DNA from 3 places in the Weizmannia sp. FSL K6-0777 genome. Region 2 is predicted to be linked to each of the others. Evidence: riboswitches for the same ligand, from Rfam matches in the RefSeq annotation. Region 2 holds a riboswitch; each other region holds the start of a gene.
The links. A riboswitch is a leader RNA that binds a small molecule or an ion and turns the genes downstream of it on or off. The one in region 2 is predicted to bind thiamine pyrophosphate.
Positions count from the first base shown of each region.

Region 1: it holds a riboswitch for thiamine pyrophosphate, as region 2 does, so the genes downstream of both, thiT (energy-coupled thiamine transporter ThiT) here and tenA (thiaminase II) in region 2, are expected to answer to the same signal.
Region 3: it holds a riboswitch for thiamine pyrophosphate, as region 2 does, so the genes downstream of both, NST70_RS07650 (3-oxoacyl-ACP reductase) here and tenA (thiaminase II) in region 2, are expected to answer to the same signal.

Region 1 is NZ_CP151971.1:1,541,233-1,552,236, reverse strand. It holds gene NST70_RS07165 (amino acid permease) at 1-1,142, shown strand, start outside; gene NST70_RS07160 (DNA topoisomerase III) at 1,143-3,308, opposite strand; gene NST70_RS07155 (3D domain-containing protein) at 3,546-4,340, opposite strand; gene NST70_RS07150 (FAD-dependent oxidoreductase) at 4,554-6,083, opposite strand; gene NST70_RS07145 (CBS domain-containing protein) at 6,151-6,612, opposite strand; gene NST70_RS07140 (MBL fold metallo-hydrolase) at 6,690-7,544, opposite strand; gene thiT (energy-coupled thiamine transporter ThiT) at 7,741-8,331, opposite strand; TPP riboswitch at 8,380-8,480, opposite strand; gene NST70_RS07130 (SOS response-associated peptidase) at 8,538-9,212, opposite strand; gene NST70_RS07125 (rhodanese-related sulfurtransferase) at 9,593-10,567, opposite strand; gene NST70_RS07120 (DNA topoisomerase III) at 10,772-11,004, shown strand, end outside.
Region 2 is NZ_CP151971.1:795,705-806,708, reverse strand. It holds gene NST70_RS03620 (NCS1 family transporter) at 1-801, shown strand, start outside; gene allB (allantoinase AllB) at 686-2,188, shown strand; gene thiW (energy coupling factor transporter S component ThiW) at 2,556-3,074, opposite strand; gene tenA (thiaminase II) at 3,114-3,905, opposite strand; TPP riboswitch at 3,942-4,031, opposite strand; gene NST70_RS03600 (alpha/beta hydrolase) at 4,362-5,255, opposite strand; partial or broken gene NST70_RS03595 (TIGR01777 family oxidoreductase) at 6,260-7,188, shown strand; gene NST70_RS03590 (GH25 family lysozyme) at 7,639-8,736, opposite strand; gene NST70_RS03585 (class I SAM-dependent methyltransferase) at 9,242-10,018, opposite strand; gene rlmD (23S rRNA (uracil(1939)-C(5))-methyltransferase RlmD) at 10,342-11,004, opposite strand, start outside.
Region 3 is NZ_CP151971.1:1,638,317-1,649,320, forward strand. It holds gene NST70_RS07630 (GNAT family N-acetyltransferase) at 1-53, shown strand, start outside; gene NST70_RS07635 (NUDIX domain-containing protein) at 386-826, shown strand; gene cytX (putative hydroxymethylpyrimidine transporter CytX) at 1,097-2,434, shown strand; gene thiD (bifunctional hydroxymethylpyrimidine kinase/phosphomethylpyrimidine kinase) at 2,536-3,345, shown strand; TPP riboswitch at 3,441-3,552, shown strand; gene NST70_RS07650 (3-oxoacyl-ACP reductase) at 3,619-4,380, shown strand; gene thiM (hydroxyethylthiazole kinase) at 4,393-5,205, shown strand; gene thiD (bifunctional hydroxymethylpyrimidine kinase/phosphomethylpyrimidine kinase) at 5,211-6,017, shown strand; gene thiE (thiamine phosphate synthase) at 6,014-6,658, shown strand; gene NST70_RS07670 (MOSC domain-containing protein) at 7,012-7,668, shown strand; rRNA gene NST70_RS07675 (16S ribosomal RNA) at 8,071-9,624, shown strand; rRNA gene NST70_RS07680 (23S ribosomal RNA) at 9,790-11,004, shown strand, end outside.

The sequences.
Region 1 (11,004 bases), 750 kb from region 2:
ACCCACACGAAGGCTCGTTTTGTTATTATGCAAAAAAAGCTTACGGCAACTGGGCAGGATTCAGCTGCGGCTGGAATTACTGGTGTTCGAATGTGCTTATTATGGGGAGCCAGCTGACCGCATTGTCCATTTTAACAAAATTCTGGTTTCATGCAATGCCGCTATGGATACTGGCCGCCATTTACGCAGCCCTTTCCATTGTTGTTGTCCTGCTTGGCACAAAAGGTTTTGATAAGGTGGAAAATATTCTCGCTGTCATCAAAACGGCCGCCATCATCATGTTTATTTTGCTTGCCTTTTGTGCCCTTTTTGGTTGGATTGACGGCGGGCGGGGAACGGGCGGGTGCCTCCCTGATGGTCTCCACGGCTATTTTCCCCATGGCGCGTTAGGCTTTTGGGCTTCGCTCATTTATGCGTTTTATGCGTTTGGCGGCATTGAAGTGATCGGGCTGATGGCGATGCAATTGAAAAACAAAGAAGATGCGCCGAAAGCCGGATCGATCATGCTAGTCGTTCTAACGATGATTTACGTGGTCTCGCTCGGGCTTGCCGTCACAATGGAACACTATACGGCTTTTAATGATAAAGAAAGTCCGTTTGTCAAGGCAATGGCGGACTATCATCTCACCTTTTTCCCCCACGTCTTTAACGGCGCCATTATCATTGCCGGATTTTCGACGATGACGGCCGCGCTGTTCGGGGTTACCAATTTGCTCGTAACCTTGTCGAATGACGGGGATGCGCCAAAATGGTTCGGCAAAAAAATAAAAAAATGGAAAAACCTTCCGCTTCCTTCGCTCGGGCTTGCGGCTTGCGGCCTGGTTCTTTCCATTATTACAGCCCTTTTGCTGCCGGGGAAAATTTATGAATACATTACAACAGCAGCCGGGATTTTGCTGCTGATGAACTGGCTATTTATTATTTTTTCGGCTTTCCGTGTTTTAAAACTAAACGGCGGCGGAAAAATCACGGCCATAGCCGGTATCCTTTTCCTGCTGCTTGCGATCAGCGGGACACTGGCGGAAAAAGAAATTCGCCCCGGGTTTTATGCCAGTTTCATCGTCATGGTGATCATCATTGCCATTGCCGTTTTCGTGAGCCGGAAGAAAAAACAAGCTTCGCACAAACCGGCCCCTGAATAATCAACGGCCGGTTTGTTGCTTTGCAAAAATAAACCGGAGTTTCCCGTCCTCCCATTTCAATTTTGCATCAAAGGTTTTGCCATTTTTTCGGAATCCCTTGATCATGTTTGTTTCTTCACCGGCCAGCAGTTTCCTTACATTGGCCAGGCTGATTTTCTTGCCAAGGATCGATTTTGACAGCGTAAAAGTGCAGCCTGATTTCCGATAGGCACTGCAACCGTAAAAATCGCCCTTGTCCACAATGTCGCCGCCGCATGCCGGGCATTTGCCGGCTTTTTTCCCGATTGTATATTTTGATTCCGGCCTTTTAATGTCATCCGTTTTTAAGCCGGAAAAATCCCATTCGGCCGCTGCCTGAACAGCATCTTGCACAATTTTTCTGGACAGCTTTTTCGTCTGTTCCATAAAAGCGGCTGCTTCTGCCGCCCCCTTCCCGATTTCGCGGAGCCGTTTTTCCCATTTTGCAGTCATTTCCGGAGAAGCCAGAATTTTGCCGCCAATGGCACGGATGAGCACTTTCGCTTTATCAGTGGCATAGACCTGATTCTTTTTCACCTCAATATACTTCCGGTCTTTTAAAATGGTGATGACGCCGGCCCTTGTTGCTTCCGTACCGAGCCCTTCCACTTCCGCCATGACTTTTTCTAGTTCCCTATCCTCAATATATTTTCCGGCCGTTTTCATCAGCGTGATGAGCTGGCCTTCCGTGTACCGTTTCGGCGGCTGCGTTTTGCCTTCTTTGACGTTTGTATCGATGACAACCCCTTTTTCCCCCTGCTTTACATCCGGCAAAATGCCATCTTTTTCCTTTTCTTTCGAAAAAATGACTTTGCGCCAGCCTTCCGCTTCCATTTGCGTGCCCTTGGAAAGAAATGTTGCACGGCTATCCACGACCGTTTTCACCGTCGTGTAATGAAAAACGGCATTGCCGTAATGGGCAGCAATAAGGCGGCGGACGATCATATCATAAATTTTTTTCTCACCGTCCGGAAGACTGCCTGGTGCCACAACCTGTTCGGTCGGAATTATCGCGTAGTGGTCGGAAACCTTTTTCTCATTTACATAACGCTTATTTTGAAGGATGGAACGCTTTGGAAGCGGGAAATACGGAGCATATTCCGGGCAGGCGGATAGTTTTTCCAAAATACCGGGAAAAGTTTCGGCTTCCCCTTTTGTCACGTATTGGGAATCGGAACGGGGATAGGAAACGATCCCTTTTTGGTAGAGGGATTGGACAAGATCAAGCGTTTTTTTCGGTGGAAATTGAAAAGCCCTGTTCGCGGCTGCCTGCAAAGATGACAAGTTAAACAACAGCGGAGGCTGGAATTCCTTTTTTTCTTTTTTCAATTCTGCAACTTCCGCCGGTTTTTGGCGGCAAAATGCGGCAATCCGTGCTGCCATGGCCGGGTCATTCAAACGCGGTTCGCCATCTTTCACCCATTTGCCTTCGTATTGTTTGTCATCAAATTGAAACATTGCGGTGACTTCCCAAAACGGTTCGGGTTTAAAATGTTCAATTTCCAGCTCCCTTTTTACGATTAAAGCGAGCGTAGGTGTCTGGACGCGACCGACCGAAAAGACATCGCGCATGCCTTTTTGCCTTAAAAGCAGGCTGTAGACACGGGAGGCGTTCATGCCAACCAGCCAGTCTGCACAGGCGCGGGCGTATGCTTCATCATACAAAGGGCGGGTGTCTTCATCATGTAATAAATGGCGGAACCCTTCCCGGATCGACTGCGGGGTTAAAGACGAGATCCATAGACGCCGGAGCGGTTTTTTGGCGCCGCACAAATGAAGGATGTTGCGGATGATCAGTTCCCCTTCGCGGCCGGCATCACCTGCATGAATAATATTTGTTACACGCGCGTCTTTTACCAGTTTTTTGACGATTTGAAATTGCTTGTATTTTGACTTTGCCACTTCATATTTGAATGTTTCCGGGAGAATCGGCAGCGTTTCCAGTTTCCACTGCTTCCAGGCGGGATTGTAATGTTCCGGCGGGACGAGCTGGGTTAAATGGCCGATCGCCCATGTGCAGAAAGCGCCTTCCGGGAAGATCTCATTCGGCCGGATTTCAATATACCCCTCCCGTTTCACATGCGGAAAAACCGAACAAAGGGTGCGCCCCTGGTCAGGTTTTTCAGCGATGATCAAAGGAAAAGACAAACAGATCACTCCTTTCTTTTTCTAGCTCTACTTTACAATGTTTTTCACACGCTGCCAAGAAAAAATAAACGCCCGGCCGGGTAAATCCTTTTCCACTGGATTTACCCGGCCGGGCGGTGTTTCAAAATGCGGTATTTCCCCCATCGTTCATTGTTACTTCCTGAATGGTTGTTTTCTGTTTTGCTGTGCCTGTTGAATGTTTCGGGTGCAAGTACCGGATCACCATCCGTGCGCCCGTTAATTCAGCACGGTGATTTGGATCGTACGGCGCCCCCAGTTGGCGGCTTTTCCTGAATCCGGGACGAGGACATCGATACGGTTTCCTTTAATGGCGCCGCCCGTATCACCTGCAACAGCGGTCCCGTACCCTTCGACATATACTTTTGAACCGAGCGGAATCACGTTCGGATCGACGGCAATCACTTTTGCGTTTGGATTATTTTTAACATTGATGCCGGTCGCTGTAACGCCGGAGCAGCCCGGATCATTGGCTGTATAAGCGGTCGCCGTGACGGTCATCGTTTTCCCCTGCGGTTTTTGAGTGGTCTCTTTGGAAGATTCCACGTGCACGGTCGGCTTTTTCACGTCCACTTTGGCATTTTCCGTGCTCGTTTGCGGCTGGACGGAAACTTCCGCCGCACGTTCTTTTACTGTCACTTTGCTTTTCGGATTGGAACGAATAACGATTTGATCATGCGGAAAAATGACATCCGATGACAGATCGTTCCATTCTTTTATTTGTTCAACCGGCACGCCGTATTTTTTCGAGATATCCGACAGCGTGTCACCGGCTTTAATGACATAAACGTTTTTTGGGGAAATGGTTAACTTTTGTGAAGGATAAATCATTTCGGTGGAAAGTTGGTTATTTTGTTTTATTGTTTTAATAGATGTATTGTATTTTTGAGAGATCCCCCAAAGTGTATCCCCCGGTTTTACGGTATAAGTATCCGGCGCTGCGGCTTGTGCATTGACAGCCATTACGCTTGTGATGGTCACCGCAGCTGCAAGTGCTGATACTGCTTTTTTCATAAAATGTAACCTCCTCTTTTTGCCGGCTTTTGTGCCAACACCGTAAATCCTAACACACGGATTTAACAGGCGGATAACGGCAAAATGTTGATTTGGTTACACAAAAACGCCTCTTTGTAATCCAGTGAAAAATTTGTAACATAGGCATAAAGTCACAAATTCGCGCATAGAAGCAGAAAAACACCGTCGAATTGTGACGGTGTTTGCAGCACTTTAGTCCTGGTGCCCGATTTTTTTCAGCGGTTCTTTCGCCGGCCCTTCTATCACTTCACCTGTACAAGCAAACCGCGAACCGTGGCACGGGCAGTCCCATGTGCGGTCTCCCGAGTTCCATTTCACTTCACAGCCCATATGGGTACACGTCGTATCAAGCAGATAGATGTTCCCGTCCTGGTCTTTGTAGGCGCCTGCCCGCTTTCCATTGATACGGACAACGGCCCCTTCGTCATTTTTTAACGCATCTAAAGATTGATTCCGCATGTCAAGTTTTCCTTTGACGAGCTGCCCGGCAACATCGACATTTGCCGAGATAAATTTTTTGACCATCGGATCCGCTTCAAAACGCTGCGGGGAAAAGATACCGGCATAAGGATTTTCTTTTTGCATAATCCGGTCCCGCATCAGCATGGCGGCGAGATGGGTGCCGGTCATCCCCCATTTGCGGAATCCGGTTGCGACCATGACCCTTTCTTCATTTTTGGTAATGGGGCCGATATAAGGGATTTTATCCAATGTGGTCATATCCTGGGCTGACCATCGGCAGCAGAATGCCCCGATTCCGAATGTTTCTTCTGCAAACTTCTGCAATGCTTCATAGTGGCGGATCTCCGGTTCCCCGTGGCCGGTTTTATGGTTCTCTCCGCCGACCAAAAGCAGTTTTTCCCCGGCTCCTTCCGCTTCCCGGAATGAACGCGACGGCTGCTCCGCATTAATGTACATGCCGCCCGGAAAAGGTTTTACAGGTTTCACGGCAAGCAAGTACGAACGTTCCGGATACATTCTTGAGAAATACAAGCCTTTCGCATTGTAAAAAGGATAGTGTGTACAGATGCAAATGTATTTGCACGTCATGGTATGCCCTTTTTCCGTTTTGATTTTTAATGGGCTGCCAAAATCGATATCTTTCGCAGTGGTTTGTTCAAAAATCGGGACATTTTTGTCCATTAAATATTCAATCAGTGCTTTTAAGTACGAAAGCGGATGGAACTGTGCCTGCCCGGCCATTTTCACCGCTTTTTTCCCGGGAATCCCGTCCGGCAGCGAACCGATCCATTCTCCCGGGATGCCGAGGGTTTCATACGCCTGCATTTCTTTTTCCAGTTTTTCAATATATGCATCGGAATTGGTATAGAGAAAGGCATCCTGCCGCGAAAAATCACAGCGGATCCCGTGCTTCAGGATCGTTTGTTCAATGAACGATGCAGCTGTTTCGTTTGCTTTGTAATAAAGGGATGCTTTTTCTTTTCCTATATGCTGGATCAATTCATCATAAATGAGCCCGTGCTGTGCGGTGATTTTTGCCGTCGTATGCCCGCTTGTGCCATTTGCAATGGATCCGGCATCAAACAGGATCGTTTTATACCCTTCGTTTGCCAGCAAATAGGTAGTTACAATCCCGGCCATTCCGGCACCCACAACGGCCACATCGGCTTCCATATCCTGCGTTAACGATGGAAATTGCGGCATCGTGACCGTTTTGCGCCACAACGGTTCAGGAGATTGCGGCATTGAAGTTCCGTTCATGATTTGACCTCCCCGAAAGACTGTTATGTATAGTCTTCCCCGGGGAGGCCGGTCTAAACATTGCGATTTAGCTGTTGAGCAATTTATCCGTAATCTGGCGCATGATATCGCCTCTTGAGATGACGCCGACAACACGCCCTGCCTGATTGACGACCGGAAGCTTTTTAAAATGGTGTTTTGCCAGAATCCTGAGCGCATTTTCAAAATCGTCTTCAGGCCTTACCGTATACAGTTCCCGCCGTTTCATAATCTTTTCCACCGGGAAGTCCAGGCTGTGCACCAATTTTTCATTAAAGTCTTCCTGCTCATTTACCACGATCGTAATATAAAAATCGTAAACGGTCCGTGCCTTTGGCTGCAAAAAGCGGATGACATCCCCGTCGCTGATCATACCGAGCAGCTTTCCTTCCGCGTCCACGACCGGTACGCCGCCGATCCGGTGGTGGGCAAGCACCTTTAACAGTTCCCGGATCGTTGTCTCTTTTTTTACCGTAATAACATCCCGGATCATAAAATCTTTGACTTCCAATTTTCTCGCCCCTTTATATCCATCCATTTACAAATTATTGTAAACCTTTGCGGGGAAGGAAGCAATGAACAAACCGCCTATTGTGTGCCATCTACGTATTTCCCGTGATCCGGGAGCGCGATTTCATCAAATCCGGATACAAGGGCCTCAAGCCCTTTCCGCAAGCCGGAGCCAGACATCGGGATCCCGTGGCCGCAAACAGCAGTTTCCGGCTTTAAGGCAGCTAATTTTTCAACTGAGCGTTTGGCCGCTTTCCAGTCATTTGTAAAATAGCGCGGCGGCCCGTTTACTTCCTGCCTTTGCACCAGCACTTTCCAAAATTCATCCTGCCTGACGGTGATAAATGCGTCCCCCGTGATCAACACGCTGTCTGCTTCCCTGAAGAACGACACATGCCCTCTCGAATGGCCGGGCGTATGGATCCATTTCCAGCCCGGCAAAAATGGGACCGTCCCGTCTTCGGGAAGGGGCTGGACAGCATGGCCAAGATCAACCGGTTCATTCGGATAAATCATGGAAATCTTCGCCAGCAGGCCGCCTTCAACGGACGGATCGGGATCCGGATACGTTTCACGCCCGGTTAAATAGGGCAACTCCAATCGATGTGCAAAAACCGGCACGTCCCACTTTTCCAATAATGGCGCAATCGCTCCGACATGGTCAAAATGGCCGTGCGTCAGTAAAACCGCTTTTGGTTTTGCCTTTTCCCCGAAGCGTGCCCGCACGGCTGAAAATATCGCTTCGGCAGAACCCGGCATGCCGGCATCCACGAGAACAAATGCATCGGTTCCGGCCCTGCCGATCAGGCACACATTGACAATTTGGATGGTAAGGCAATAGAGATCCGGCAGCAATTCTCTGCCTGTTCCGCTTTCAATCGAAGCCATCGGGATGACCCGGTGGCCAAACGGGTGATGAATGTCTTTGTCCATAAAATCCCCTTTCTTTCATTTTCCTTCTATTTATCTTTTCCCGTTTCTCGAAAGCATTACCCGTAGCCTCCTATCATCAACCGAAAAAGCAGTAAAAACCGGACTGCCGGCTTTACAAGGCGCCTGTTACCATGAAGCCTCTTTCCTTCAGCGAAAACGGCAAGGCGCAGTTGGCCTTGCCGTTTTCAAGTTGCTTTTATGCCGCATGCCTGTGCGGATTGCGGTATTTTGTCAGCAGCTGCGGGGCGGCATTCAAGAGAATCGCCGCAACAGCTGCGCATAAAATCGCATTCCCAATCATCGTGCCGCCATTCATGATGAGAGAATAGAGAAACGCCGACTGTCCTTTAGGCGCATAGGAACCCCAAAAAATCACGCCGGCTACGAAATGCCAGAAATAGCGGGCAAAACTTCCGGTAAGAACGGAAAGGCATATCCAAAAAGTCATCGTGCCCTTTTTATAGTGACGACAGCTTCTTTCGACAAGCGGCCGGAAAAGCCCGGCAAACCCGATGAACGAAAAAGCGACCGGATATTCCATGATGCCCTGAAGCGGGTTAAGAATATCATTAGCATCACCGGTGACGATCTGCAGCAGGCTCCAAATAAATCCGGAAGCAACACTTGCTTTAAATCCCCAGCGAAAAGCGACCACAAAAATCGGCAGCATGGCAAACGACAGAGAAATCGCGGACGTCACCTTAATGGACGGCAATAAGTCCAACACGAGCGCGAACGCCGCAAAAATAGCCGCTTCAATCATAGCCTGTAAACTTAATTTGCCCATAAAAAAATCCCCCTTTTGGTATGCATGAACATAACGAACCATGGGAGGACAAAAGAAATTCCACATCCCTACGCCGGCATTAACCGGACAGGTTCAAAGGGTCAGAACATGGCGTTCACTCTCAGCTTAACGCTCCCCCTGTGGTTACGTTCATGAAATTGTCACCTTTATGATAAACTTTTTGCCACAACATTTCAACAAAAAATTTAATCTTTTGGCAATAACAGCTCCGGAAAATTGTTTTTCGGCGAATTGACGCGTTCAGATACGGCATACATTTCCATTAGGTCTGCATCATACTGCGAAAGGAGTGGCAACAGCCGGCCCGCCTCAGTGACCGATGTGTCCAGCCATTTTTCTTCATCTTCCCTGCGTAAAATCACCGGCATCCGGTCGTGAATTTTTGCCATCATCCTGTTCGCCTTTGTCGTTAAAATCGTGCAAGTAAAGACCGGATTCCCTTCCTGGTCCATCCATTTTTCCCAAAGCCCGGCCATCGCAAAAATGCCCCTGTTCTTAAGCCTGATCCGCATCGGCGCCCGGGTGCCGTCTTTTCGGTTCCACTCAAAAAAAGAATCGGCCGGAATGAGGCAGCGCCGCCTTTTCACTGCCTCCCGGAAACCCGGTTTCTGAAATACGGTTTCGCTTCTGGCATTGATCATCTTATGCCCGATTTTCGGATCTTTTGCCCAGGAAGGAATCAAGCCCCATTTTAAAAAACCGAGTCTGTACTGCCCATGGGCGCTGATCACGGCAGCCACCATTTGCGAAGGCGCGACATTATAACTTTTGGCATATTCACTGCTTGAAAAAGAAGCTTTGGCATGGAACCTTTCTTCCAATTCATTTACAGATGCCGTTAACGTGTACCTCCCGCACATCCAAATCCCGCCTTTCTTTCTATCCTGAAAATATTGCCCGCTGATTTTCATCCTCTGCCATACCGCGTATGAAGCGGCAAAGATGCCCATTTTTCCCCATTTTACACAAAAAACAGGCAGATAAAAAGGATTTGGCCCAGTTGCACCAAATCCTTTCTCTGTTCCGGAACGCACCGCTTGTTAACCCTGCCCCCGAGCTGGGATGTTTGCAGCAGTTCCCGGTTTTTCTTCTCTTTTTCACATTCCGCTCTTTAGGCCTTGTTTCTTTCAAGAAAATGCCGTTTCCGAAGCAAGGAATCGTTCCGGCAGGGAGCGAGCACGGTTTCCATGCCCTTTTTCACCATCCGCTTTTCGGATCGTAAGGTTAAAAGCCGCACCGGTTACCGGTTTAACGCCGCGTCTTCTTCTTCGATCCGGCGCAGCCGTTCAGCCACTTCTTCCGGTGTAAGGCCGTGTTCTTTTACATATAAGTTATTTGGTACGGTACGGCATTCATGCGAGCAGCTCCGCATATATTTATGTTCATTTTCTTCCGAGCATAAAATTTGCTTGTTGCAGGCCGGGTTGGCGCAGTTGACATAACGTTCGCACGGTTCCCCCGTAAAATAATCCCGGCCGACAACGACATGTTCTTTTCGATTGACCGGAACGGAAATCCGTTCGTCGAATACATACAGTTTGCCGTCCCACAGCTCGCCCTGCACTTCCGGATCCTTTCCGTATGTTACAATCCCGCCGTGCAGTTGGCCGACATCTTCAAACCCTTCTTCCAAAAGCCAGCCCGAAAATTTTTCACAGCGGATGCCGCCTGTGCAATACGTCACAATTCTTTTGCCTTTTAATTGATCTTTATGTTCGCGCACCCATCCCGGCAGTTCGCGGAAAGCGCGGATATCCGGGCGCAATGCTCCGCGGAAATGGCCGAGATCATACTCATAATCATTGCGCGCATCCAGTACAACGGTATCTTCAGCCAGCAGCGCCTCGCGAAATTCTTTCGGGGATAAATATTTTCCCGTTTTTTCATTCGGATTGATATCTTTTTCAAGCCGCAGCGTAACCAGTTCCTTACGCGGGCGGACGTGCATTTTTTTAAACGCATGGCCATCTGCTTCATCTTCTTTAAAGACCATGTCCCGGAACCGGGGATCGGCGTGCATCTTTTCTTTATATTTGGTTGTTTGTTCAACCGTTCCGGAAACGGTGCCGTTGATCCCTTCTTTGGCAACGAGGATACGCCCCTTTAAACCGGTCTCTTTGCAAAACTGCAAATGTTCGGCTGCAAAGGCTTCCGGATTTTCAATTTCAACATACTTGTAATACAATAAGACTCTGTACGGCTTTGTTTGTTCCATTATTGATAACCACCTATCCAATTATATTTGCAAGATATAATGCAGGCTTTCAGGTTACACTGTCTCTTACAAACCACAATTTTACCAAAAGCCCGTTTGTATTTCAAAATTTTCACTGTGAAAACAGAAGAAACGAAATGATTTATCAATCCTGTTTGATGCGTTATACTTGTTCAGACAGGAATAAAAGAAAGGTGTTATGCAATGAAATCGCTTGTACTCGCCGAAAAGCCGAGCGTCGGGCGCGAACTTGCGCGCGTCCTCGGCTGCACGGAAAATAAAAAACGTTATATTGAGGGGCCGCGCTATATCGTGACATGGGCGCTCGGCCATTTGATCGAACTGAAAATGCCGGAAGATTATCATCCGAAATATAAAGAATGGCGTATGGAAGACCTGCCGATTCTTCCGGATAAAATGGAAATTAAAACAATCCG
Region 2 (11,004 bases):
AAAGGAACGTGGGGGCTGCCATTCTTTGCTTTTATCATGACGTTTATGGGCAATTATGCCGCCATCTTTTTAAGTGCAGCGGATTATTCAAGAGAATTGAAAGCCGGGATCAGCCATACAAAAAGAAGGTTATTGTATTTTATTCCGATCTTTATCGCATACGGGTTTGCTTTAACGATGGGGGCCATGCTTGCTTCTGCTACTGGTATTACAAATCCAGTAAAGGCCTTTTCAGCAGTGGTCGATAATCCTTATATTACATTTTTCGTGTCTGCGTTTATCGTGATCGGGACCGTTTCGGTGAATATGGTTGCCAATATTATTCCGCCAACTTACGTCATTACATTGCTTACGAAATTAAAATTTAAGTATGCTGTCACCATTACAGGGCTGCTTGCTTTTGCATCTTTTCCATGGGTGCTTGTCCGGGATTCTTCAGCAAAGGGGCTCGACATTTTTATTCTGGCTTACTCGGCATTTTTAGGTCCGATTGTAGCCATTCTATTGATTGAGTACTACATCTTCCGAAAACAAAAGGTAAATATCGCCGACTTGTACGCGGAAGACGGGCCTTATTCCGGCTATAACCCTGCGGCTGTCATTTCATTAGTAATTGGCGCGGCTGCCGCACTTGCAAAAGTGGAACTGGCATGGATCATCGGCTTTGTTGCGGCTGGTTTAGCCTATGTCATTCTGTCAAAATACGCATTTCCATTTTCAAAATTTAAAAAGGATACAATTTTTCAAAATACAGTCGTTCTCGAACCAAATCACAGGGAGGGGATTCACAACGAAATATGATACGCTCATTAAAAATGGAAAAGTCGTTTTTAGAAACAGCGTTAAAATTGCTGATCTTGCCATCCAAAATGGAAAAATTGCTGTAATTGCGGATAAAATTGAGGAAACGGCAGAACAAGTTTATGACGCTTCAGACCAATATGTGATGCCGGGAATGGTCGATATCCATGTGCATATGTGCGAACCGGGGCGGACGGAATGGGAAGGATTTGAAACCGGAACAAAGGCGCTTGCCGCCGGGGGAACGACAACCTATGTAGATATGCCTTTAAATGCGCTGCCTGCCACGACAACAAAAGATGCTTTAGAAAAAAAGCTTGCCGCTGCCGCCGGCAAAAACTATGTGGACTACGCTTTTTACGGCGGATTAGTCCCAGGTAATCTCGATCAGTTAAAAGAACTTTCCGATTGCGGTGTTGTTGCTTATAAATGTTTTATGGCCAGCTGCGGAACCGATTTGCCGGGAGACTTTAAAAATGTAGATGATTACACGCTTTATGCGGGGATGAAAAAATTAGCCGAGCTGGGACATATTTTATTGATTCATGCAGAGAATGCCGCCATTACCGATGGGTTAGCAGAGGAGATGATTAAACAAGGGAAAACAAGCCCGGCTGATTATGTTGCAACACGGCCGGTATTTACTGAAGTGGATGCCATCAAGCGGGCGCTGTATTTTGCGAAACAAACCGGGTGCAAACTGCATTTTGTCCATGTCAGCAGTGCGGAAGGAGTGGAAGAAATTACGAAAGCGCGGAACGAAGGACAGGATGTCACGCTTGAGTCGTGCCCACATTATTTTACAATCACAACAGCCCAATTTGCGGAAATCGGCCCGCTTGCAAAATGTTCCCCGCCTTTACGCAGCGAAGCGGAGCAGGAAAAACTTTGGGAAGGATTGAAACAAGGAAAAATCGATATGCTGACATCCGACCATTCCCCTTGCCCGCCTGTAATGAAGGACAGCGAAACCGGAAATATTTTTGAGGTATGGGGCGGCATAACCGGGTGCCAGAATAATGTCGATTTGATGTTCGATGAGGCTGTCAAAAAGCGCAATATTCCCATTACGCAATTTACGCGCATGATTGCAACCAACCCTGCCGAACGTTTTGGCTTAAAATCGAAAGGGGAAATTGCGCTCGCAAAAGATGCGGATCTCCTCTTTCTCGATCCCGACCGGCCATACACGGTAAGTGCGGAAGACCTCTATTACCGCCATAAGCACAGCCCGTATATCGGCAGAAAAATTGATTGCCGGGTTACGAAAACTTTTGTAAGAGGACAGCTCGTATTTGATCTGGATGGCGGTGGTATCAAGGGTGAGCCGGTTGGCAAATGGATCCGGCCAGCGAAGGTTTCAGACTATGCCGGAGTGCCGTCATAATGCCAACAGCATCAGGCTCTGCTTTCAAGAGCCTGATTTTGCTGGCATAAATTTTGGCCGGTTATCAATAGCTGGCATCCTGTATGCGTCGTGGCAATGCCCTCAATCCTCCGTGGCTTCGTTCAAATGTAAATGTAAGAGGAAGCTCGTATTCAATCTGGATAGCGGCTGTATACAGGCGAGCCGGTTGGCAAATGGATCCGGCCAGCGAAGGTTTCAGACTATGCCGGAGTGCCGTCATAATGCCAACAGCATCAGGCTCTGCTTTCAAGAGCCTGATTTTGCTGGCATAAATTTTGGCCGGTTATCAATAGCTGGCATCCTGTATGCGCCGTGGCAATGCCTTCATTCCTCCCCGGTGTTTCGCTCAAAACTTACGGTTGCTTACGGTATGATTGATCATTCTGTCCCACCCTTTATTTTTTTGTAAAACTTTTATCAAAACATAGCCAAAAATGGCCCCTGCAAAAGAGCTTAAAAAGAAGGCAGGGATAAATCCGAAAAGCGTTGACGCTTGGCCGAGTAAGAAAACAGCAATGGGATAACATGCCAAGGCACCGAGAATGCCTGTCCCCATGACCTCCCCAACAAAGGCAAAAATGAGCTTATTCGTCTTCGCGTACAGATAAGCTGCCAAAAACGCGCCGATCATGCTTCCCGGAAAGGCAAAAATACTCCCCGTCCCAAGCAAGTTACGTAAAAGCGAGGATATAAAAGCTTGCGCAACCGCATAACCGGGGCCGAGCAAAACAGCCGAGAGTATGTTGGCAAAATGCTGTACCGGAAAAATTTTTGCAAAACCAACCGGGATATAAATCAAACTGCTGGATGCAGTTGTGATAGCTGCAATAACTGCAGTTGCTGTTATTTTTTGTGTTTTTCTCATTAGAACCAACCTTCCCTCCTTTTTAGTTGCGAATGAAAATCAGACCGGCCAGTCTTGTTTTTTATCGTTCATATCCCAAAATAAATACTCATACTTTGAGGCTATTTGAAAATGGCGTTCTAAGACTGCCAGTTCCGTTTCTGATTTTCCGCTTGCCAGTTGGTCCATTAAGTCAATTAACCACTGCGTTCCGGAGCCGAACGTTTCTGAAGAATAGGTTTCGATCCATTTCTTGTAAGGATTGGCCTCCAATGTGTCTCGATGATTTACTTTTAGCAGTTTCCCAATTTCCCAATAATCCCAGGCACACGGCAACAAGCAGGCAACAAGTTCAGCCAAGCTTCCATTGGCGGCCACTTGCAGCATGTAACTCGTGTAAGCAAGGTTGACCGGCGTTGGTTGGGTTGCTTCTAAATCCGTCCGAGTAACGCCAAACTCGGCAGCGTATTGGCGGTGCAGTTCCATCTCAAAATGCAACGATTCATGGAGCACCGCAGCAAATCTCGTCATCATGTCAAGGTTACCCGCTTTCACAACACCCATGGCAAACAGTTTTGCGTACTCAACTAAATATACGTAATCCTGCTTTAAATAATAGATAAATTTATCTCTTTCTAAAGTTCCGTTCCCCAGTCCTACGACAAAAGGATGGTTATGGTTTTTCTCCCAAATCGGTTGGACATTTTGATAAAGTCTTTCTGTAAAAGATCGTTTCAACAATGATTCCTCCTTGTTTACCGGAAAGCCGAATGCGGTTTGCAGGCTGGTTTCACCCTTTGCCCCGAGCAATGGCAGGAGGAGCATCCTCAAAATAAAAAAACCGCCCTCCATCGGAAAGCGGGTGTATCAATTACAAATCATCAGGTGTAATTTCATCACCTACTTCCCTTCGCTAGTACGAACTAGATCAGGTTCAAAGGGTACTTCTCAGCCAACCCGGCGCCCCTAGTAGATTATTATGAATATTCATTTACATTACTCTTACCATATCATAGTATCGTATTTTGTGCAACAGGAGATTTATTGTCCGTCTTTTAAGTTTTTGTAAAATATGGAAACAGAGCCAAAGAATGTTGACTCAAATGCTGCCCGTACCACGCTTCAGTTCCCGAGATACGGTATTTTTATTACAGCCAACCATATCAGTGATTACTTGCATGGATTTCCTTCTGCACGAAGGGTGGCAATCTTCACCATAGATAAACCCCCGTATTGATTGCGTTTTTATCGCAAACGGTTTATCATGTTTTTTTTCATTTATTTAGCTTGTTGCATTTGATTATCCAACTAGCCTTTTGTAATTTTATCAAAAAAGCCTATATAATCTACTATTGCATTTTCAAAATAATCACCTAAATAAATATCGAAATGTCCACAGTCATACTCTTTTATCGTTGCTTTCTTGGAGCGTTTTGCACACTTTATGGTTGCCCAAGCAGGTGCTAATGTATCTTTCCGACAAACCGCATAAAATATCGGTATTTCTATATTTTTAGTATATCTACTAGGAGAATATTTAAAAAATTCCAAAACCGTTCTTGCAGGGGCTTTATTCACAAACTTTAAATTTTCAGGCATCAACTTAAAAACCTCTTTGTAATCAGGAACAGCCATCATCGCTACTTTCCCAGGCGCATCCACCAATTTAATCATGACCGGATGATACCCGGTAATAGAAGATAAAACGTCGGCTATGGCAAAGGGTAATATTTTTAGGGCAGATAGTGGTGAGACCGTTTTCATTGTAGCTAAATTGTTTGTATAGGGACACTGTGCCACGGTTGCAAGAATATCTACTCGATGAGCTGATAGGGTTATAACGTGTCCCCCACTAAACGAACTTCCAAACAGTAGTATTTTACTATCATCAATCCTATCATTCTTTTTGATGAAATCAATGGCAGAGTTCCAATCTGCAAGTTGTTCTTTTACATTTATCCGTTGTCTTTTATTTCCGTCACTTGCTCCATGGTTACGATAATCAAATAAAAAGCAGGCATACCCGGCAGCAGCAAACCTTTCAGCATATGCGTCCAACCGCATTTCACGCACTCCACCCAAGCCATGAGCCATTACAATGACCGGGCACCTTTTATCTACATTGGGTAAATATAGCCACGCGCTGCATCTTGTTCCATTTGAATAAAAGTCAATATCTTCTCGTCGAAATTGATTGTTCATTTTTCTCCCTTCTCCCGCTTCAGGCGAGTACAAAACATTGCACGAAATAGAATTGACATATACGTATAAAAATGGCTCCACAGTGAACTACTTCCACTTCGACGGGTCACTCGAAGTAGGGGCTTCTCGACTTATCGTTACTTTTACGAGCTAACGAAAGCTGACCAAGTGAACTCTCTTGTTCCAAGCGTTTATGTTTCATACTAACCCCAATAAGCGTATGCCTTCTTGTTTGATATTGATTACGAATTATCGACACGGTCTGCTCTATAACCCCACGAAGAACAACGATAGATAGAGGCGGTTCCTCAAAATAAAAAAACCGCCCTAATCGGAAAGCGGGTGTATAAATTACAAATCATCAGGTGTCATTTCATCACCTACTTTCCTTCGCTCGAACATACTAGATCAGGTTAGAAAGGTACTTCTCTCAGCCAACTCGGTGTATCTAACAGATTTTTGTGAATATTCATTTTCATTGACCTTACCTTATCATAGTCCAATATTTTGTGCAAGAAGATTTATTATCCGTCTTTTAAGTTTTTAAATATGGAAACAAAGCTTAAGGAATGTTGACTCGAATGCTGCCCAAGCAGGAAGAATATACTTGCATTTTTCTGTTTCTCAATAACTCTTTTAAATGTTGTGGGGGGGGCTTAATGTTGGTTTGGTTATGATCAGACTACAATTTCATCTTTCCCAAAACAAAATGACCCCACCTGGTCCGCTTTCATGGAAGAGGCGTGGGGGGTTCTGTTATTTTAATTTTAATGGCTCCTGATATGATGATCCATAACTCATTTTATTTTATCAGCTCCATCTTGATTAAAATATTGTCTTCTATTACCTTTTTAATATCAGGACTGCTCCGGGAACATCACAGAAGGCTTTTTCCCATAAACAAGGACGAATGAGTTGGAAACCTTGATTTTTCATCATTCGTGCCCATTTATTCCTGACTTAAGTTGCAAACCGTGGAGAAATTTGCAGAACGGAGGGCAAAAATGAGGATTGTGATCGCTGGCGGGACCGGATTTATCGGGCGGAAATTAACGGATATGCTTCTTCGCGAAGGGCATGAAGGCTTCTTCGCGAAGGGCATGAAGTGGTCATTTTAACAAGGAAAGACAAGCAGCCGGCAAATCGTGTGCAGTATGTAAAATGGCTGGTGGAAGATGCTTCTCCCGAAAATGAAATAGGGAATGCGGATGTATTCATCAACTTGGCCGGCGTGTCCATAAACGATGGAAGATGGAGTGCCAAACACCAAAAACAAATTTATGAAAGCCGGATGTGCGCAACAGATGAAATGTTGCGCATCCTGTCTGCCATGCCGCGCAAACCGGCAGTGCTGGTCAATGCAAGTGCAATCGGCATCTATCCGCCATCACGCAATGCTGTGTATACTGAAAAATCATTGCAAAGGGCAAATGATTTTCTTGGCAGGACGGTATCGGATTGGGAAGCCAAGGCGAAGCAAGCAGAAAAACATGCCATCCGTACTGTCTTATTGAGATTCGGCGTTGTGCTTGGAAAGGAAAACGGAGCACTGCCCCTTATGGTATTGCCGTATAAATGGTTTGCTGGCGGCACAGTCGGTTCCGGCAATCAATGGGTCTCGTGGGTGCATATAACAGACGTAGTAAGATCGATCTTATTTGCTATTAAAAATGAGAACATCCGCGGCCCGGTCAATGTCACTGCCCCTTCGCCTATAACGATGAAGGCATTTGGCAAAACCATTGGTGCTGTTTTACACCGGCCGCATTGGCTTCCCGTACCTTCTTTTGTCTTGAAACTGGCACTCGGGCAAAAAAGCAGCCTTGTGCTTGAAGGCCAGCATGTACGCCCGGAAGTCCTCATGCAGGCAGGATTTGAATTCATGTTCCCGACGCTCCGGCAAGCTTTGGAAGATTTGCTTACAAATCCATAAGGGCAAAAAAGTACAGGCAACGAACGCCACGGCAGAAGGGCCCCTCTTCACACGCGCATAAAAATAAAGGTCTCCCAACAGCCGTCTTCCGCTGTTGGGAGACCTGGTTTCATCCTGATGGTAGGTCCCTGGTCTTTGTATTTCATTTCAACAGATACTAGAGGTACATGGCTATCCATTTGAAATCTGATACGCTTCTTTGCACCCCCAGCCTGAAAAATACATCATTCGCGATTTTGATTTTCTGCACGCGCTTTTACTAGACTTTCCAACCTTCATTACCGTTTTCAATGTCATCAATGGCTGGCATTTCCATTCAGACACCACGTCCGGAAAATGCGCATGAACTTCAACCCATTTCATACATATGCCCCGCGTTTTATTTTTATCCATCATGTACACAAACAAATACTGTTTGGTTATCTGCCGTTCCATTTTTTACAAAAAACCTTAGCCGCCAATGGCCTTGTTGTAAGTCAGATCGAAATCAAAATTTCCTTTTACGCCGTTGATCTTACAGTTTGTTTTACGATGCTGCCAAACGTCAGCCTGCATGCCGAGCGTTGCGTTATAACGTGAAATCCATAATAGATTCCCCTTGGGCAGTTTCGATGCATTTAAACGATTCTTGTAAAAATCGTAGTACGTATAGATCCCAGTATGTTGGAATCCTTTGCTTTTCAACTCGGTGATAAAGGCATCCACATAGCGGGTTAAAGTATCTTTGTTTTTCGATAGATTCTCGTATTCGACATCCACAAAAACATAGCCAATCTGTTGTTTCACAGGACTTAGCCTCTGCGCAAAATGGTCTGCCTCCTGTTTCGCGGCCGTTATGGAAGTGGCGTCAAACATGTGATAAACATGAACTTTTAAACCGGCTTTGGCTGCCGCTTTAACATCCTGGACAAAATAATCCTTGGTGCCCGTTTTTGGCAAATCGGTTCCCTCACTTGCTTTTATAATCGCATAGCTGAAACCCGCCGCTTTCACTTTTTTGAAATCAATCCCGTTTGTCCCGGATGGTTGCAAATATGATAAATCTATTCCCCGTTTGGCGTAGCGGACAATATGGGTATCGTAAGTTTGGGCATATCCGTAATAGCCGTCTGCATAACCAATGGTCAGCCAGTGGCCCTGTTTCGCATAAACGGTAACCGGCGTTGCGAGATAAAGCGTATTTTTCAATGTTTTTCCCGTACGAATGTCGTGCAAATACACTGTATCAGCAGCATAGCCGGTATACCACGCCTTTGGTCTGCCGTTTGCCACATATTTTTTATACGCATAGGCCGTTTTATTTTGAAATTGAACGCGGTAATAGCTGCCCGACGAACCGGTGACAAATACCGGTGCATTGCCGGGCAAAGTGCCAACTTTTTTGCCGGCGCTTGATGCTTTCGAAACAAGGTTCACCGATCTGGTTGCATGTTTGACAGTAATGGAAGATGCATGCACCTTGATGAACAAACCATTTGAAAAAGTGGGGAATACAAAAGCGAAAGCCATTACAAAAGAGATCACGCACTTAAATCCAAATTTGACCATCTTGTCCCCCTATGAATATATGAGATTACCTTATTCTAACATTTAATATAAGGGCTGTCATCGCCAGAATGATGCTCAAGTGCTGTGAGATATCAGGACGTCCTATAGCAGAATCTGGGTCAGCCATGAGACGACCCTTGCATTTTTTAAAACGATGCTCAATCAATAGCGTTTGCTTCGACATTGACGGGCACTGATTCTGGCCCGGCCTAAAATAGTAGTACCGGCCACTTTCCCTAATTTGCCGCGTTTCGGCACTGTCCAGGAAATGGCCGAAAATGGTTAAAAATACTTCAATTTCAGGACTTATATATCATTTTTTCAGGTGCTCTATAGCTATCCTTTGAGGACGCCTCACAAACACATAAATATTGTTCAGGATTTAGTAAATAAAATTGAACATCCCCCTTTTGATACATTTCCAGACCTTTTAATTTTATGCCTGAAAAAATTGGGGAAAGTAGGCGGTTGGTCTTACCCGATGCCCTGCAGACGGGTCAATCAGCTAAATAGTTGCCTTCCATATTGTCCACCGGTCTTTTTCAACGATGTTATTTTCCTTTGTCACCTTTTTCTGGACATAATCGGTCAGCAAACTTAGTTCTTTATCATCCAGTTCATACAAAATGCTTCTTCCTGTTCTTTCACTTATGTCTTTTAATAATTGCGCTTTATTTTCGTGCACCTTTCTTGTTTCCCATAATTTAACTTCTTCAATTTTTTTGAACCCTGCTTCTTGCAAAGCCTCGATGACCGTTTGGCTGCTATGCCTGCGTTTTATTTCCTCATCAATTAATTTTGGAAATAACTCAAATAAATACCCTCTGATGTTTGTGTTATCTCCTTCTAATAAGCAATCATCGGGTGTGCGATCTTGAATAATAAAAACCCCGCCATCCTTTAACAGTCTGTGTGCTTCTTTAAAACAAGCATGCAAATCCCAAAGATGGTGTATTAACGCTCTTTCAATCACCAATTGAAAGCTTTGACTTTCTAAGCCTGTATCATAAGCGTTTCCGAGTTGAAAGGAGATATTTTTATAGTCTTTACAATTTTCCTTCGCTCCTTCAAGAATCGGTTCCGAAAAATCGATGCCTATAACAGTTTGAACGCCCATATCTGCCAGGGCTTTCGAATAAATCCCTCCTCCGCACCCGATATCTAAAGCGTTTGATATATGCTCGACAGTTAGCAGACTTTTCATCATGTCAATCCAGGAACGATCCGCAACACGGGTTGTATAAGTCAATCGATTTTGCTTACTGTGAAAATCAATTCCCATTTCTTATCCCTCATCTCTATTGAAAAATCATATTACTCTAAAAACTGAACTTAGTTTTTTACATTAAGACCAAGTCATCCATTTTACATCCTAATTGCTTTTGCAACCGGTAACAAAATAGCAATGTTTCGCTCATTCTCTCCAGCTTTATTTTATTATACCTTATTGGAAAGAAAAATTCGGAAAATTTTATTACAAATCATAAATATTCATTATAGTCCCGGTAATAAGCCGGCTATTGGAGATTTTTGATTTTGAATAAAAAATCGCCCTGATTTTGGAAAGGTGATTTTCACAAAATCAGGGCTTTTTATCGTTGCTGTTTACACATCTAAAACCAAATGCGCCACACATTCCACATGCACCGTATGCGGGAACAAGTCCACCGGCTGGACGGCAGTCAGTTTGTAGCCAAACGGTTCGAGTTCTTTTATATCCGTTGCAAATGTGTCCGGGTTGCAGGAGACATAGACAATGCGCGCAGGTTTGGCCCGGCCGATTTTGCGCATGACTTTGCCGCCGGCGCCGGAACGCGGGGGATCGAGGAGCAGCAGTTCCGGGTTGCCGAAGCTTTCCAGCACTTCATCAATCCCTTTGCGTGCGTCTTTGGCAAGGAAATATGTGTTTGAAATGCCATTGTCTTTTGCATTCCGTTTGGCAGATTCAATCGAGGTTTCGACGATTTCAATGCCGGCAAGTTCCCCGACACGGTCCGCAAACGGCAGAGAAAATGTGCCGACGCCGCAGAACAGGTCAATCATTTTTTCTGTTTTCTCCGGCCGGCCCATTTCAAGCGCAAGATCGACGAGTTTCTGTGCCTGTACCGGGTTGGTTTGGAAAAATGTATCGAACCATATCCGGTAACGGTAACCGCCCATTTCATCGTAAATAAAATCACGTCCGGAGAGGACATGTGTTTTTTCCGCCTGTGTCCGGTCTGCCCAATCGGTATTTTCGAGCCAGAGCAGGCTTTTTACTTGCGGGAA
Region 3 (11,004 bases), 840 kb from region 2:
AAGAAAAAATGGATTATGATAAAGTCAGTTATGTGTTTTTGAAAAGACTGTAGTTTTTGCATTTTGGCTTAAAAAGCGCAGTTTATCGCCGTACCTCTTCATCTGCGGGCTGGCCGGTGTCATAATGCTGATAAGAATCAAAATTGAGTTAAAAATGCGGCAATCTCTTGACATTGTGATTAACTTAATATAAAATATTGTCGAACTGGAAAACTGGAGCTAGGGTTCCGCTTCATTCAGAAGGTCTGCGACCGAGGGCTTCATCTCTTGTAATAAAACAAGAGGCACCTATTGATATAAAAGATCCGAGGGGAAAGGTTCAGTGTATTTCTTATGCGCTGATTCTTTCCCCTCTTTTTTTATTTTTTGAAGGAGGAATGAAGCATTGAATGTAATCGACCAAATTTATCCGGGTGTAGCCGTTGTTCTTTTTGATCAACAGGAAAGAGTATTACTTCAAAAGCGGGCAGATGTTGGAAAATGGGGTCTTCCAACCGGCCATGTTGAACCTGGGGAAACTGTTTTGCAAGCAGCAATCAGAGAGATGCAAGAAGAGACAAACTTAACAATTCGGATAAAACAAATAATTGGTGTTTATTCCGACCCTGAATTTCAAGTTTTCAAGTATCCTGATGGAAAGTGTGTCCATTTTATCACCACTTGTTTTTTGGCGGAAATTGCAGGAGGAAAGCTGCGAAACAATTCTTCCGAATCTTTAGCACTCCAATTTTTTCAGAAAGATCAGCTTCCTGCAAATTTATTAAAAATGGTTCCGCTGTGGCTTGGGGACGCTTTAGCAGGCTATGCAGGTGCATTTATCCGATAAGATTTAAACGAAAAGAACAGGAGAGGCAGTTCAATATGAAACAAAAAATCTTTCTGACAGCACCTTTTAAAAAAGTGATGGATCTCCAAACATTATAATTGTAAGTCTCTCTGTTTCCAAATTTCAGATAAAAACAAATGTCAGCAAGAGCTACATAAAACCGTCCAGAAAAGATATACCGTCATTCTTTTGGTCGTAAAAATGTAATTACCAAACCAATTGTTTTAACAATATATTTCGTTATCAAAAAATGTGAAAGGTCGTTTTCAAATGGAATCGAATGAGAAATTAAAAGTCCAATACTCATTAGAAGTAGTGCCAAAAAAGGAACAGCAAATTGCTTCGTTGCAGATTGCACTGTTATGGATCGGAGCAGGATTAGGACTGGCTGCTATTTTTTCAGGAAATACACTGGCAGGTCTTGGTTTGAAGAATGGATTACTGACGATTATCGTTGGCATGCTTGTCGGGTCAGTTCCTATGTATTTCATGTCCCGCATTGGAACAAGAGAGGGAGTATCAGGTATGATTGCTACCCGTGCTTCATTTGGGATTAGAGGTTCTTTTTTTCCGAGCTTGTGCAATGCACTGCAGTTAATTGGCTGGACAGCTGTGATGATTCTGATGGCAGCTGAAGCCTGTGTATCTTTAAAATTTGCAGGAGTTCTTGGGAACCGGGATTTTTGGATTATCTTGATTGGTTTGATCACAACGGTTAACGCGCTTTTGAAACACAATCATTTAAAATGGTTTCAGATATTTACAGTTGGTGCAACATTGATTTTATCCATCATCATGACCTATGCTGTTTTGTCAACAGTAAATGTTGCAGACTTAATGGACAAGAAACCTAAAGGTCATCTTACTTTCTCTCTCGGATTAGATTATGTGATCGGCATGTGCCTTTCCTGGGTTCCTTTGGTTGCAGACTATTCCCGGTATGCAAGGAATATTAACGGGGCCGCACACGCTACATATTGGGGTTATGCTCTATCCAGCATCTGGATGTACTTTGTTGGCTTGCTTTGTACCATTGCTACTGGCCTTTGGAATGCAAGCCCAATTCCAATCATGGGTGCACTGGGCTTGGGTATCCCAGGTCTGCTTATTATTTTTTTCTCCACTGTAACGACAGCTTTTCTAGATGTTTTTTCAGCAGGTGTTTCTGCAAGCAATTTATTTCCAAAGTTTTCGGAGAGGCGGCTTGTATTCATTGCAGGAGTGTCAGGCACACTGATTTCGCTGGTGTTTCCAATTGATAAATATCAAAGCTTTTTATTAATCCTTGGTGCTGTCTTTATTCCCATTGAAAGCATCGTATTGGTTGATTATTTTTTGATCCGTAAACACCTGAAGCCAGCAGACTTGACTAAACCAGAAGGATCGTACTGGTACCGGGGCGGTGTTAATCTGGTAGCTTTCGTCGCTTTTGTGGTTGGTTTTGCTCTCTATGAAGTCAGCTATTTTCAAGCTTGGCCAATTGGTTCGTCATTTATTAGTCTGATTATTACGGCAGTCCTTTATTATTTCCTTATGAGACTTCTTCATAGGGATCAATTTTCAAAGGTTAGAAGCAGTGGCATATACAAGAATCATGCAGCAGGCTGATAAGTTATTTTCAAAAACATTATAACAAATGGATGGGATCCAATCTGTCAAATGCAGAAAAAAAATAATACTATGATCATTTTAGAAGAGGTGTATATTAGATGAGACCACAGGTATTAACAATTGCAGGAACTGACAGCGGTGGCGGTGCAGGTATTCAGGCCGACCTGAAAACTTTTGAAGAGAGGGGTGTCTACGGCATGTCTGTAATCGTTGCCGTGACAGCGCAAAATACAAAAGGAGTTCAGGGAATTTTTCCAATGCCGGTTGACAGCATTGTCCGTCAAATGGAATCCATTGCGGACGACTTTTCAATTGCAGCTTTAAAAACGGGTATGCTGTTTGATGCAGAACGCATAGAAGCTGTTGTTGACGGAATTAAACGATTTAAATGGAGGCCGCTGGTTGTGGATCCGGTCATGATTGCAAAAGGTGGGACACATCTCGTTGCTCCTGAAGCAATTGCGACGATTAAAAAGAAATTGGTTCCGGTTGCTGATGTCATTACACCGAATACACCGGAGGGGGAAGTTCTGTCAGAAATGACGATACGTACTGATCAGGACCGGGAGCACGCAGCACGACTGATTCTCAAAAGAGGGGCAGGTGCTGTGCTGTTAAAGGGCGGACATGATCTGGTTACATCAGAAACTGTTCGTGATTGTCTGGTGACGAGGGAGCAGACAATATGGCTCGAATCTAAACGCATTGATACCGTTCACACTCATGGAACTGGTTGTACATTGTCTTCATTGATTACAGCTGAGTTGGCGAAGGGCCATCCCTTAGAAGACAGCGTAAAAACAGCTAAAAAATTATTGACAAGAGCAATCTCTGAGAGCCCGGGAATTGGGCATGGCCATGGACCAATTGCCCATTGGGTATTAAGAGATGAAGATGGAGAAAGATAACAAAGCTAAATTCACATAATATAACCCCTGCCGGTGATTTTCATTAAGCTTTACAAAGCATAATAGAAAAGCTATAATTGAAAAAAGTAAATCTTTCAAACTACTAGGGGTGCCCGGATTTGGCGGGCTGAGAGAAAAACCGGCGTTTTTCAACCCTTTGGACCTGATCCGGATCATACCGGCGTAGGAAAGTAGGAATTTGTAAAAAATTTCTTGCTGATGAAGTCAGGTCTTTTCGGGCCTGGCTTTTTTGCATGGGAAGGGGTGGGACAAATGAAACTGGATGAGCAGGTGGTCGTCATCACAGGCGGAAGCAGGGGGTTAGGCAAAGCAGTTGTAAAAGCTTTTGCAAGAGAAGGGGCGGGCGTTGTCATCAACTATTTTGAGAGTGAGGGGAAGGCAAAGGATCTTCAGAATATTTTAGGAGAAAAAGCGGTTGCCCTGAAGGCGGATGTAAGGGATCCGGCGCAGGTAAGAAAGATGTTCCGGCAGGCCGAAGCTTATTTTTCCAGGCCTGTCACGACAATTGTAAATAATGCCCTCGTGCATTTCCGCTTTGATCCGGAATCCCGGCACGATGCTTCCCGAATTTCGTGGGAGGAATACAGCTTGCAGATGGAAGGTGCGGTTCGCGGCGCATTAAATACCATACAGGCCGGCCTTGCGGAAATGAAACGGCTGCATTTCGGCAGGGTGATCAATATTGGCACAAACCTGTTTCAAAATCCGGTTGTCGCCTACCATGATTACAATACGAGCAAGGCAGCGCTCCTCGGCTTCACCCGGAGCATGGCGAAAGATCTGGGGCAATATGGCATTACCGTTAATATGGTATCCGGCGGCCTTCTGAAAACGACGGATGCAAGTGCAGCCACATCTGAAGCGGTTTTTCAATTGATTCAGGAAACTACTCCGCTGCAAAAGGTGACAGAACCGGAAGACGTTGCGGATGCCGTGTTGTTTTTTGCATCGCCATGGGCGAGGGCGGTAACCGGACAAAATCTCGTCGTTGACGGCGGACTTGTAATGGATTAGGAGGGAATGGAAATGGAAAAGGAAAAACCAATTGAACTGCTTGAAAAAATCAGGGAAGCCAATCCGCTTATCCATAATATCACGAATATTGTGGTGGCTAATTTTACAGCAAACGGGCTGTTGGCACTTGGCGCATCTCCGGTAATGGCCGATGCGGTGGAAGAAGTTGCCGATATGGCGAAAGCGGCAAATGCGGTCGTGTTAAATATCGGCACTTTAAATGAAAAAGCCGTCGAAGCAATGATATTGGCGGGAAAGTCTGCAAATGAAAATGGCGTTCCGGTCGTCCTTGATCCGGTAGCTGCCGGTTCAACCCGTTACCGGACAGAAACGGCAAAAAAATTGCTGAAAGAAATCCGCTTCACATCCATCAGGGGAAATGCCGGAGAAATCGCCAATCTGATCGGAATAGATGCCAAAGTTAAAGGCGTCGATGCAGGAGATACCGGCCTGGATACGGGCGAACTCGCTTTAAAAGCGGCAAAAACGCTTCATACTACGGTCGTGGTAAGTGGCAAGACGGATGCGGTGTCAAACGGTACAAACCTTTATCTCGTACATAACGGCCACCCGCTTTTAACAAAAGTCACCGGGACAGGCTGCCTTTTGTCCGCGGTTTGCGGCGCCTTTCTCGCTGTTGAGAAAGATCCGGTTCAGGCATCCGTTTCGGCGCTTGCGATTTACGGCGCTGCTGCGGAAATCGCAAGGGAAAAAACAGGCGGGGATTTGCCGGGCAGTTTTCAAATGGCGTTTTTAGACCAGTTGGCAGAAATAGGGCCTGAAGAAATCCAAAAATATGCCTCTTTTGAAAAGAAAGAAGGGTGAACATCATGAAAAAAGCACTCACGATTGCCGGTTCTGATTCCGGGGGCGGTGCCGGCATCCAGGCGGACTTGAAAACATTTCAGGAATTAGAAGTATACGGCATGTCCGTAATTACCGCGGTGACGGCGCAAAATACACGCGGGGTCCAGGGGGTATTTCCGCTTGGTCCCGAAGCAGTCTCCCGCCAATTGGCGTCCATTGCCGAAGATATGGGGACGGATGCACTAAAAACCGGCATGTTGTTTGATTCCGGCATCATCGAAGTGGTCGCGGAAAAAATCAAAGCCTACCGCTGGGAAAAACTCGTTGTGGACCCGGTGATTATTGCAAAGGGCGGAGAAACCCTTTTGCAAAAGGAAGCGGTTAAAGCCTTAAAAAGCCAGCTGCTTCCGCTCGCCTTCATTGTGACGCCGAATCTTCCGGAAGCGGAGGAACTGGCAGGAATGCCCATCCGAAATACTGATGATATGAAGGAAGCGGCACGCATCATTGCGGATTGCGGTCCTCGGTATTGTCTCGTTAAAGGCGGACATCATGAGTCTTCCCCGGTTTCGAGCGACTTGCTTTTTGACGGGGCGAACTTTTACGAATATACAGCGAAAAGATACGTAACAAAAAATACGCACGGCACCGGCTGTACGTTTTCTTCAGCGATTACGGCAGAATTGGCAAAAGGCGCGGATATATTTGCTGCTGTGTCGACAGCAAAAGCATTCATTTCCGCGGCGATCGAAGACGGCATTCAAATTGGACACGGGCACGGGCCGACGAACCATTGGGCGTACCAAAAAAGGAGAATGAAAAACCGATGACAGGCGAACATTTGCGTGACGCATTGAAACTGTATTTTATTATGGGCAGCCCGAACTGCACGCTGCCGCCGGAACAAGTGCTGGAAAACGCCATCAGAGGCGGCGTCACCCTTTTTCAATACCGCGAAAAAGGAAAAGGTGCACGAAAAGGCGAAGAAAAGAAAGTGCTTGGTGAAAAATTGAAGTGGATATGCCAAAAAAACGGGATTCCTTTTCTTGTAAATGATGATATTGCACTTGCGTTGGAACTGAATGCTGATGGTGTGCATGTCGGGCAGGAAGATGAACCGCTGGCATCCGTACGAGAAAAGTTGGGGGATAAGATCATCGGCGTCTCGGCCTATACGTTGGAGGAAGCCAGGCAGGCAGCAAATGGAGGCGCGGATTATCTTGGCGTCGGCCCAATTTTTCCGACGAAATCGAAAGAAGATGCGAAAGAAGCGAAAGGCACAGCCGTCATTCGCGAAATCCGCCAAAATGGCATCCGGATTCCCATTGTCGGAATTGGCGGCATAGGGGCGGGCAATGCAAAAAGCGTCATAGAAGCAGGGGCAGACGGCGTTTCCGTCATTTCTTCCATTGCAGGCGCGGAAGATGCGGAAGCGGCAGCTGACCTGTTGAAAAGGGAACTCACTTTATAATGAAGGCGTAAACCCCCCTGCGCCTTTTGACAGTTTAAAAATGGAATCAAGATAAGCCGGGTGTAGGAGCCTGGCTTTTTTGGTGCCAAGCAGGCTGAATGGCGGTGAATTTTTTGCGAGAATTTTTCAATATCTTGATTGATAAAACTTTTGTTCTTGTGATAAAATACAAACAAACATTCTGATAAAATAATGAAGCGATAAAAATTTTAGAAACCTTTCTGCAAAAGGATTGAAAACAGCGAATTCGGAAAGCTGAACGGGAGACCCGCGGGATTTTCTTAAAATGTTTTTCAAAATTTACGCAAAGGATGGTAAAATTTAGATAGCAATTTGGGGAAGGAGCGAACGTGATGGCGGACGGTGTTGTTGTTTCGGTAAATACAGGCAAACCAAAGGCGCTTACCTATAAACAGAAAGTGGTGCAGAGCGGCATTTTTAAAATACCGCAGGAGGGCCCGGTATATCTGGCAAAAGAAAATTTTGAAGGGGACAAGCAAGCGGACCTTGTTCATCATGGTGGAGCGGATAAAGCAGTCTGCGTGTATGTTGGTGATCATTTTCCGGTATGGGAGAAGAAATTTAACCGAACTTTTGAGCCGGGGGCATTTGGCGAAAATATTACGCTCTCGGGATGGTCGGAAGCAGATATCCATATCGGTGATGTTTTTCAAATGGGGGAAGCGATTGTGCAGGTATCACAGCCGCGGGAGCCTTGCTATAAAATTGCTGCGAAACACGGATTGGACAGTTTTCCTGCCGACATTGTGGAAACCGGTTGGTCCGGCTTCTATATGCGTGTGCTTGAAGAAGGCTTTGTCCGGAAAAATGACAGCTTTATCCTGCTTGAAAAAGGGGAAAAACAGCTTTCCATTCTGCATATCAATAAAATCAGATACCATGATAGAACAAATTTTGATGCGATAGAAGAAATTTTAAGTGTAAAGGCACTTGCCGGCGACTGGCAAAAAGCATTCCGAAAATTATGGATGAAAAAAGGGAATGGATAAAAGAAGCGGCAGCTGTGACAGCTTTCTCCAATGTAAACATACGAAGGAGTACTGCGGTTCCCTGAAAATGACCGGTACGTATGTAACTGAGGAAGTCAATGCCGTTCCGCCATCTTAACTCGCAGCATAGATCCCTGTTTCTTCATTATATTATAGAGCAGGGATCTAAAAAGAGATGGAAAACATTACCTTGCTCTATCTTATTGACTTAAGTTACGAATAAGTGATATGATATATGAGCTGGCCCGTTAGATGATTAAAAAACGGGTTTAAAAAAAGATGTTGACAGCGAATTGATATTTTGGTATAATAATTGAGTCGCTGTTAAGAACAGCAAAGATTGTTCCTTGAAAACTGGACAAAACGAAACGTCAAATTCTTTTTGAGCTTTTATCAAACATCTTTACTGAGAGTTTGATCCTGGCTCAGGACGAACGCTGGCGGCGTGCCTAATACATGCAAGTCGTGCGGACCTTTTAAAAGCTTGCTTTTAAAAGGTTAGCGGCGGACGGGTGAGTAACACGTGGGCAACCTGCCTGTAAGATCGGGATAACGCCGGGAAACCGGGGCTAATACCGGATAGTTTTTTCCTCCGCATGGAGGAAAAAGGAAAGACGGCTTTTGCTGTCACTTACAGATGGGCCCGCGGCGCATTAGCTAGTTGGTGGGGTAACGGCTCACCAAGGCAACGATGCGTAGCCGACCTGAGAGGGTGATCGGCCACATTGGGACTGAGACACGGCCCAAACTCCTACGGGAGGCAGCAGTAGGGAATCTTCCGCAATGGACGAAAGTCTGACGGAGCAACGCCGCGTGAGTGAAGAAGGCCTTCGGGTCGTAAAACTCTGTTGCCGGGGAAGAACAAGTGCCGTTCGAACAGGGCGGCGCCTTGACGGTACCCGGCCAGAAAGCCACGGCTAACTACGTGCCAGCAGCCGCGGTAATACGTAGGTGGCAAGCGTTGTCCGGAATTATTGGGCGTAAAGCGCGCGCAGGCGGCTTCTTAAGTCTGATGTGAAATCTTGCGGCTCAACCGCAAGCGGTCATTGGAAACTGGGAGGCTTGAGTGCAGAAGAGGAGAGTGGAATTCCACGTGTAGCGGTGAAATGCGTAGAGATGTGGAGGAACACCAGTGGCGAAGGCGGCTCTCTGGTCTGTAACTGACGCTGAGGCGCGAAAGCGTGGGGAGCAAACAGGATTAGATACCCTGGTAGTCCACGCCGTAAACGATGAGTGCTAAGTGTTAGAGGGTTTCCGCCCTTTAGTGCTGCAGCTAACGCATTAAGCACTCCGCCTGGGGAGTACGGCCGCAAGGCTGAAACTCAAAGGAATTGACGGGGGCCCGCACAAGCGGTGGAGCATGTGGTTTAATTCGAAGCAACGCGAAGAACCTTACCAGGTCTTGACATCCTCTGACCTCCCTGGAGACAGGGCCTTCCCCTTCGGGGGACAGAGTGACAGGTGGTGCATGGTTGTCGTCAGCTCGTGTCGTGAGATGTTGGGTTAAGTCCCGCAACGAGCGCAACCCTTGACCTTAGTTGCCAGCATTGAGTTGGGCACTCTAAGGTGACTGCCGGTGACAAACCGGAGGAAGGTGGGGATGACGTCAAATCATCATGCCCCTTATGACCTGGGCTACACACGTGCTACAATGGATGGTACAAAGGGCTGCGAGACCGCGAGGTTAAGCCAATCCCAGAAAACCATTCCCAGTTCGGATTGCAGGCTGCAACCCGCCTGCATGAAGCCGGAATCGCTAGTAATCGCGGATCAGCATGCCGCGGTGAATACGTTCCCGGGCCTTGTACACACCGCCCGTCACACCACGAGAGTTTGTAACACCCGAAGTCGGTGAGGTAACCTTTACGGAGCCAGCCGCCGAAGGTGGGACAGATGATTGGGGTGAAGTCGTAACAAGGTAGCCGTATCGGAAGGTGCGGCTGGATCACCTCCTTTCTAAGGAAATTAAGGAAAACTTCGTTTTCCACAATTAAGTTTGACGTTTCCGTTTTGTTCAGTTTTGAAGGTTCAATCCTTCAGTATGTGTTCTTTGAAAACCGGATAGGAGAAACAAACCAAGTAAACCGAGAATCGCTTATTTTTGGATTTAAACCTTTTTATGGTTAAGTTAGAAAGGGCGCACGGTGAATGCCTTGGCACTAGGAGCCGATGAAGGACGGTACAAACACCGATATGCTCCGGGGAGCTGTACGTAAGCTTTGATCCGGAGATTTCCGAATGGGGAAACCCCCTGTCTTTAATCGGACAGGATTCCTGCCTGAATCCATAGGGCAGGAAGGGCACACCCGGGGAACTGAAACATCTCAGTACCCGGAGGAAGAGAAAGCAATTGCGATTTCCCAAGTAGCGGCGAGCGAACAGGAAACAGCCCAAACCGGAAGGCTTGCCTTCCGGGGTTGTAGGACACTCATATGGGAGTTACAAAAGAACAGGTTAAGTGAAGCGGCCTGGAAAGGCCTGCCGGAGAAGGTAAAAGCCCTGTAACTGACACTTCGTTCTCTCCCGAGTGGATCCTGAGTACGGCGGGACACGAGGAATCCCGCCGGAATCCGGGAGGACCATCTCCCAAGGCTAAATACTCCCTAGTGACCGATAGTGAACCAGTACCGTGAGGGAAAGGTGAAAAGCACCCCGGGAGGGGAGTGAAAGAGATCCTGAAACCGTGTGCCTACAAGTAGTCAGAGCCCGTTAACGGGTGATGGCGTGCCTTTTGTAGAATGAACCGGCGAGTTACGGTCTCATGCAAGGTTAAGCTGAAGAAGCGGAGCCGCAGCGAAAGCGAGTCTGAACAGGGCGAAAGAGTATGAGGCCGCAGACCCGAAACCAGGTGATCTACCCATGTCCAGGGTGAAGGCAAGGTAACACTTGCTGGAGGCCCGAACCCACGCACGTTGAAAAGTGCGGGGATGAGGTGTGGGTAGCGGAGAAATTCCAATCGAACTTGGAGATAGCTGGTTCTCTCCGAAATAGCTTTAGGGCTAGCCTCAAGCGAAGAGTTTTGGAGGTAGAGCACTGTTTGGACGAGGGGCCCTCATCGGGTTACCGAATTCAGACAAACTCCGAATGCCAAAAACTTATGCTTGGGAGTCAGACTGTGAGTGATAAGATCCATGGTCGAAAGGGAAACAGCCCAGACCGCCAGCTAAGGTCCCAAAGTATACGTTAAGTGGAAAAGGATGTGGCGTTGCTTAGACAACCAGGATGTTGGCTTAGAAGCAGCCATCATTCAAAGAGTGCGTAATAGCTCACTGGTCGAGTGACGCTGCGCCGAAAATGTACCGGGGCTAAACGTATCACCGAAGCTGCGGATGGACA